Spirosoma rhododendri: one gene and its partner. The protein of the gene in region 1 interacts with the protein of each later gene in a pairwise test. Links are inferred from orthologs where the notes say so. Each region holds a gene or a part of one and is shown on either strand. Other genes may lie near its edges. The genes, in order: HH216_RS12105 and rlmB.

Region 1 (3,327 bases):
CGATCATCCTATGGGTGCTGGCGAGTTACGGCCCCGGCAATACTATGCAACAGGCTGAAGACACCGTCCGGCGCGAACAGCCGACGCTGTCACCCGAGGAACTGAGTAATCGCGTTGCGTCGGAGCGGCTCGAAGCGTCGTACGCGGGTCGGTTCGGTCATTTCATCGAACCCGCTATCCGGCCGCTGGGCTACGACTGGAAAATCGGTATTGCGCTGCTTAGTTCGTTTGCCGCCCGCGAAGTATTCGTCGGCACGATGTCGACGATTTACAGTATCGGCGCCGGTGGCGACGACGAGGGCGTGACTATCCGCGAACGACTGTTGCAGGAGCGTAACCCCGAAACGGGTGGCCCGATGTATACGCCTGCACTGGCGTGGTCGCTGCTGATTTTTTACGTCTTCGCCATGATGTGCATGAGTACGCTGGCGGCTACGCAGCGCGAAACCAAAAGCTGGAAGTGGCCCGCCGTGCAGCTAGTGTACATGATGCTGCTGGCCTACGGTTCCGCTTTCCTGACATATCAGCTTATGAGTTGATCCCTTTCTGACGGGATATACAAAGCAGAACGCCCGCTGATCGTATGATCAGCGGGCGTTCTGCTTAAAATCTTATGGAGTAGTTTACCAGAGTATACCTTTCGCAATCAGCGGGAAGACGAATTGATAAACGATGTAGCCGAACAGAGCTATGGTGATGGTGCCAATGGCGGTAGTCTGATCGAAGAAAGACCGCGATTTGTTGCGGGTAGATGACCAGTTGCGTTGCGTCGTGTATTTCATCTCCGGTGTCAGTATCTTGTCTTGTACTATGGACAATTCTGATACCGGATGGGAGTCCACCTATACAGTTATTACGTGTGGCAAGCTAATCAGCCCGTAATCAGCGACTTCAAAATAGTGCCTGATTCGGACATTTCGTAAGCGGTAGGGGCAGTATGCAGGCATACTACTATACGTTAGCCCGGTTGTAGAATTATTTCTACGCTGGCGTCCCATCTTGTCTACGGATTTACTCCCAGCGTAACGCATCAACAACGTCTGATGCCGTCATACCGATCGGGCCGCGCTGTGAAGCCACCACATCGCCCGCTAACCCGTGGGCATATACGCCTAGTACGGCGGCTTCGACGGGGTCGTAGCCCTGCGCCAGCAACGCCGTCAGAACGCCCGTCAGCACGTCGCCCGTACCGCCGGTGCTCAGGCCCGGATTCCCTGTCGCGTTGAAATGCACCTCACCGTCGGGCGTCGCGACAGCCGAATATGCCCCCTTCAGCACGACGACAAGCTTGTGCGTTTTGGCAAAATCGCGCAGAAGGTCCAGCTTTTCGTAGTCGTCTTTCCAGGGCTTGGTCAGCCGCTCAAATTCTTTGGGGTGGGGCGTCAGGATGCTGTGTTTCGGGATCTGCGCGTACAACTCGCGGTTTTCGCTGAGCAGGTTTAGCGCATCAGCATCGATCACCATTGGCTTCTTTATCGTCGGCAGCAGTTCGCGCAGCATCGTCAGCGTTTCGGGCGCTTTGCCAATACCGGGGCCGATACCAACGGTCGAGTATTCCGACGGCGGAGTACTACTGATGCGGCTGGTACCGGTAAGCACCGTCTGATGACCGTCGGGCTGGCACATGGCTTCGGGCACCGACGATTGCAGAATTGGGTAGCCGCACTGAGGTACGTGTACCGTCAGCAACCCCACGCCCGACCGCAGGCAGGCCCGCGCCGAGAGCACAGCTGCACCCATCTTGCCGAAACTGCCCGCCAGCAGCAGGGCGTGGCCAAACGTCCCTTTGTTGGAATACCGCTCCCGCTTGTGCAGCAGCAGCCGTGCCTCGCGGGGTTGGGTGAAATAGTACGGCGTCGGGGCGAGATCGATATAGCGTTTGTGAAGCTGAATATCGACCAGGTGCCAGTTGCCAACGTATTTGCCGTTTTTAGGCAGTACAAACGCCAGTTTAGGCAGTTGAAACGACACCGTGTGATCGGGTTCGATAATCACATCGTCGGGCTGGTTGGCCTGATCGACGTACAGCCCGCTGGCAATATCAACCGAAATGACCGTTGCCGGGGCGCGGTTGATCGTCTCGATGGTTGCTTTGACGATACCCTCCGCCGGTCGCGACAGCCCCGACCCCAGAATGGCGTCGATTACGACTTCGTTGTGCCGTAGGGTGGGGAGGTCGCGAGAAAACTCGACGTATTTAATGTCTTCGGTGATGAGCTTGAGCCGACGGTGATTGTGCATAAAGTCGTCGGATTCGCGGGGCGCGTACCGAACGACGTACACCTCAACCGGATACTCACGTTCCATCAGCAGCCGGGCAATAGCCAGCCCATCGCCCCCGTTGTTGCCCAGCCCGCAGAAAATTTTTGTCGACGTCGTCGCCGGAAAATGATCGACGTACCAGTTGACGAACCCCAGCGATGCCCGTTCCATGAGATTCAGCGGAGCAATGGGTTCGTGCTTTATAGTCGACTCGTCGAGGGCGCGGATCTGGTCAACGTTCAGTATTTTCATTCGGGGTGTATTGGCTGAAGGAGGTAATTTTGCAAAAGTATTTTCCGGCCGCCAAAATTTTGCTATCTTTGCGGCTCATTTCGCAAATAGTTATCTGGCGATTTATATACGGTCATGAGCGAGTTAATCAAATTAGTGGAGGCAGACAATGCGCAGCGTCGCACCGAGTTGCCTACGTTCCGGGCGGGAGACACGGTGAATGTGCACGTCAAAATCCGCGAAGGAAATAAAGAACGGATCCAGGTATTCACCGGCACAGTTATTCAGCGCCGGAACCCAAGCAGCGGTGGCGAAACGTTCACCGTGCGTAAGGTATCGAACGGTGTAGGTGTCGAGCGGATTTTCCCGACCCTGTCGCCTAACATTGACAAAATCGAGGTAGTACGTATGGGTAAAGTACGTCGTGCCCGTCTGTTCTTCCTGCGCGGTCGTCAGGGCAAGGCAGCACGTCTGAAAGAGCGCAAGCCGAAACCAGCAGTCGTGGCTTAATTGCCGGCGTCATCGTCAGAAGCGTACCAGAGCCACCTGTATGGGTGGCTTTTTTTGTTGCAAAGTTGTAGAGTTTGATAGTTGTAGAGTCGTAAAGTTGCTACCGCCGGATGGCCCGACGCGCCAGTCCCGGCACCGTACGCGGCTGCGGGGGAACCGCAACTTTATAACTTTACGACTCTACAACTATCAAACTCTACAACTACCCCCGTGAACATTCCATTTTTTAAATACCAGGGTACCGGTAACGATTTTGTGATGATCGACGACCGGAGTGAAACCTTCCCCGCCAGCGATCAGGCCCTGATTGAGCGACTGTGCCAT
Region 2 (3,329 bases), 2.3 Mb from region 1 along the record:
CACGATGTCGCTGGCTACGCAGTTAGGGGAACAAAAAATCCGGGTGAATGCTGTACTGCCCGGACCGATCTATACGCCGTTCCTGCCGGGTGCGGGTATGGGCCCCGATGGTGTCAAGCAGGCGGCTTCCAAAACGATCCTGCAACGCCCCGGCCAACCCGATGAACTGGCACCGGCTTATGTACTGCTGGCCTCGCAGGATGGTAGCTACATCACCGGCAGCCTCCTCGACGTCAACGGCGGCAACGCGTAACCGCTGATTGTTCTGAACTGTGATTGTCTTGAACTGTGATTTTTGTGATTACGTTGATGGACTATGATTCTGAAAAGAGAAATCAGGGCAATCAATAAATCATAAAAATCACAGTTCAAGATTATCTGAACTGTAATTTTTATGATCACGCTGATGAACTGTGATTTGAAGAATCAGCGAAATCACAAAAATCACACGGGGCCGCCCGGCGGCTCAAAATTACTCAACCGTTATGCCGCGCTTCTGTAGATAAGCACCGACGTTGAACTGCTGACCGTCCATGAGTTCAATGTTCCGCGACCAGTCAATCGTTTCGATAAGGTCATTCGTGGCCACGATGACGACGCGTGCGTCGGTCAGCACCCAGATCACTTTTTCAACACCGAAGTCGAGAAGTTTGCGGGTTTTGCGGTAGATATAGCTCGTTTCACTGGTATCGGCCGCATCGATGTTGATATCGACTTCGATAGCAATGCGGGGTGGCACATCAGCGTACTTTTTTGAAATACTTGACGGCGGTAACACGGCCTGATCGTAGATAGCCACGTCGTTTACCAAATTACTCCGGTGATCGATATGCACGCCCGGCTTGTTGACCAGCACAAAATACCGGTCTTCACTGGTGAACATAGAAATCATCTTTATCAGGTAATAGCTAATAACAGACTGAAGTGTGCTGGTGCCCTTGATCTCTTCCAACGTTTTTTTTTCGGCAACAACGTCCCGATACCCTTTCCGATAAAAGGGCTTTCCATCAATCGTCTCATAGATGAGAGACTCCAGCATCTTTTTCGCCTAGATTGACACTGACTGAGTTAATCGGCGGGTCGTTGCTGCTGTCGTTGCCATATCCGTACGCGCTAGGATTCAGTTTGAATAACTATACTCCGCTGACGGACGGCTTCGTATAATACGACGCCCGTCGCGACGGATACGTTAAGCGAGCCGACACTGCCCAGCAGGGGAATCTTCACGTTGGTGTCGGCCATGCGCAGGAGTTCGGGCGAGATACCGTCTTCCTCCGAACCCATGATAATCGCCATTGGGCCGGTCAGGTCGGTGGTGCGCTCGTAGAGGTCACGGGCCGATTTTTCGGTACAGGCCACGATCGTGATGCCTGACTCCTGTAAGTATTTTACCGTTTCTGTCAGGTCGGGTTCGCGGCAGACGGATATGTGGTTCAGTGCCCCCGACGATGTTTTCATCGCGTCGGAGTTAATGGCAGCGGCACCCCGGCCCGGTATCACGATGCACTGCACCCCGGTACATTCGGCCGTACGGGCGATCGCTCCGAAATTACGGACGTCGGTAATACGGTCGAGGAGCAGGAAAAACGGGGTTTCACCGCGCTCGTACACGTCAGCAATGACGTTCGACAGCTTGACGTACTGCACCTGCGCAATCAGGCAGACGACGCCCTGGTGGTTCTTGCGCGTCAGGCGGTCGAGCCGTTCGGGTGGTACGCGCTGTATCGTCACCCGCTTTTGAAACGCCAGATTCTGAATATCAGGGTTGCTCAGCCCCTTCTCCATATATAGCTTGTCGATCTGCTGATCGGAGCGCAGTGTTTCCAGTACGGACTGAATACCGAATACCATCTCATCCGGGTTTGGGCCGGTCTGAGCGGGTTTGTTATACTGCTTATAGTTGGGGCGATTTACTCGCGAATTGCGCCGGTTCTCCATGCTTCGACAATCGGGTACCAGACGGGTTGGTACTCCATGAAGCGCACCAGTTCGTAATGATCCTCGACAAATTGATTCGATTTTTTGGTAAAGGTAAAGTTAATCTCCGACACGTTTGGCCGTCGATTGTATACCCATACTTCCCGTTCACGGTTGCGCTGAATGCGGTCGGGTGGGCCGAGCACGATATAGATCATGCCTTTGTCGGTTTTCCAGCCTTCCTTGTACGTCGTAAACAAGCGGTTGGCGTCTTCCACCCGGTCGTAATACGCCTTGATCGTGCGCCGGGCCGTCTCTTCATTGCCCGACATCAGACTTAACCAGTACCGGTCGAGGGCTTTCTTGGTGTCCTGCGCCTGCGTCATCTCGTTGATTTCGCTGCTCGTGCTCATGTACAGCACGGGCCGGATCAGCTTCTCCGGCCGGGTCATTTTCGGAAAGCGATTGTCAGTCACTACCAGCCCGATACCGTTGTCGGCGGTCGTATCTTCAGTGAAGTAGTACAGTCCTTCTCTGGGTAGCGAAAACGGCTGATTGGTCGTAATCGTCAGCGTCGAATCAACCACGAGTGACTTGGGGGCCGGACGGGCGGAGGTGTTCATCGGCGAGGAAGCCGCTTCGAAATCGTGCCGGTAGCGAACACCGTACAACGTTTTCTTCGTATTCGCCAGATCGCTCAGCTGAATCATGTCGCCCGCGTTGACATAGTTGCGTAGCTCAACCTCCTGCCCCGTTGCGTTCGTCAGGGCGAAGCGGTCGCTAAGCCGGAAATTCCGGAACCGGAGCGGCAAATCATTGCGGGCCTTATTGCCGCTGGCAATTTCCGTAACCTCCGTCAGCAGTACAGCATTAGCCAGATCGGTGCGGTTGGCGGGGCGCTTTACGTCGAACGCAATAGTCAGGTGGTTACCCTGCTTTTTGACGGTCTGTCCGTCGAGCGGAATGTTGCCGTAGCCCAACCGTTCGCGGTTGTTATAATCCGGATACATCACGTAGGCTATCTGAAAATGCTCGGCAAACTGCGCAGGGTCAGCCTGCCCGCCTTCCGGCTTCTGCGCTGTCATATCAAGTATGACATGCAGCGTCGTGCTATCAATAGCCAGAAACTTACCCTTGATCGAGGTGACCGACCAGCCCGACGAGCGATCAGCCACGGTCGGCGCGGCAGCCGGAGCGTCGACCGTACGCGGAGGAGCCGTTGACGGCGACGATAAGGTAGCCGCTCTGGGCTGGGTGCTGGTCGGACGCGACGCTTCGGTGCGGGCTTCATAGGCCGTATTGACGCGTTGCTGCTGCGTTTTTTTCATCGACCCACAGGCCGACAGGCTTAGTATAATCAGGCCGTAAAAGAGCGTTCGCATAACTGGTAGTGGGGAATCAACCTCAGTGAG

What was found.
Region 2: the proteins of HH216_RS12105 (region 1) and rlmB interact in binary tests that used the Escherichia coli proteins (3 or more experiments, as listed by UniProt). The link is inferred for Spirosoma rhododendri from one-to-one orthologs.

The regions. Positions count from the first base shown.
Region 1 is NZ_CP051677.1:2,925,119-2,928,445, forward strand. What follows is about bases 264-3,260. They hold HH216_RS12105 (NAD(P)H-hydrate dehydratase), read right to left. Parts: upstream 2,515-3,260; coding sequence 1,012-2,514; downstream 264-1,011. Other genes in these bases: HH216_RS12100 (hypothetical protein), read right to left, coding at 624-818; rplS (50S ribosomal protein L19), read left to right, coding at 2,629-3,003; dapF (diaminopimelate epimerase), read left to right, coding at 3,220-3,260. In the rest of the region: more of dapF, read left to right, coding at 3,261-3,327. UniProt on the Escherichia coli protein: Bifunctional enzyme that catalyzes the epimerization of the S- and R-forms of NAD(P)HX and the dehydration of the S-form of NAD(P)HX at the expense of ADP, which is converted to AMP.
Region 2 is NZ_CP051677.1:614,366-617,694, forward strand. What follows is about bases 27-3,025. They hold rlmB (23S rRNA (guanosine(2251)-2'-O)-methyltransferase RlmB), read right to left. Parts: upstream 1,939-3,025; coding sequence 1,114-1,938; downstream 27-1,113. Other genes in these bases: HH216_RS02335 (SDR family oxidoreductase), read left to right, coding at 27-253; HH216_RS02340 (Uma2 family endonuclease), read right to left, coding at 473-1,039; HH216_RS02350 (GWxTD domain-containing protein), read right to left, coding at 1,911-3,025. Also shown: more of HH216_RS02335, read left to right, coding at 1-26; more of HH216_RS02350, read right to left, coding at 3,026-3,299. UniProt on the Escherichia coli protein: Specifically methylates the ribose of guanosine 2251 in 23S rRNA.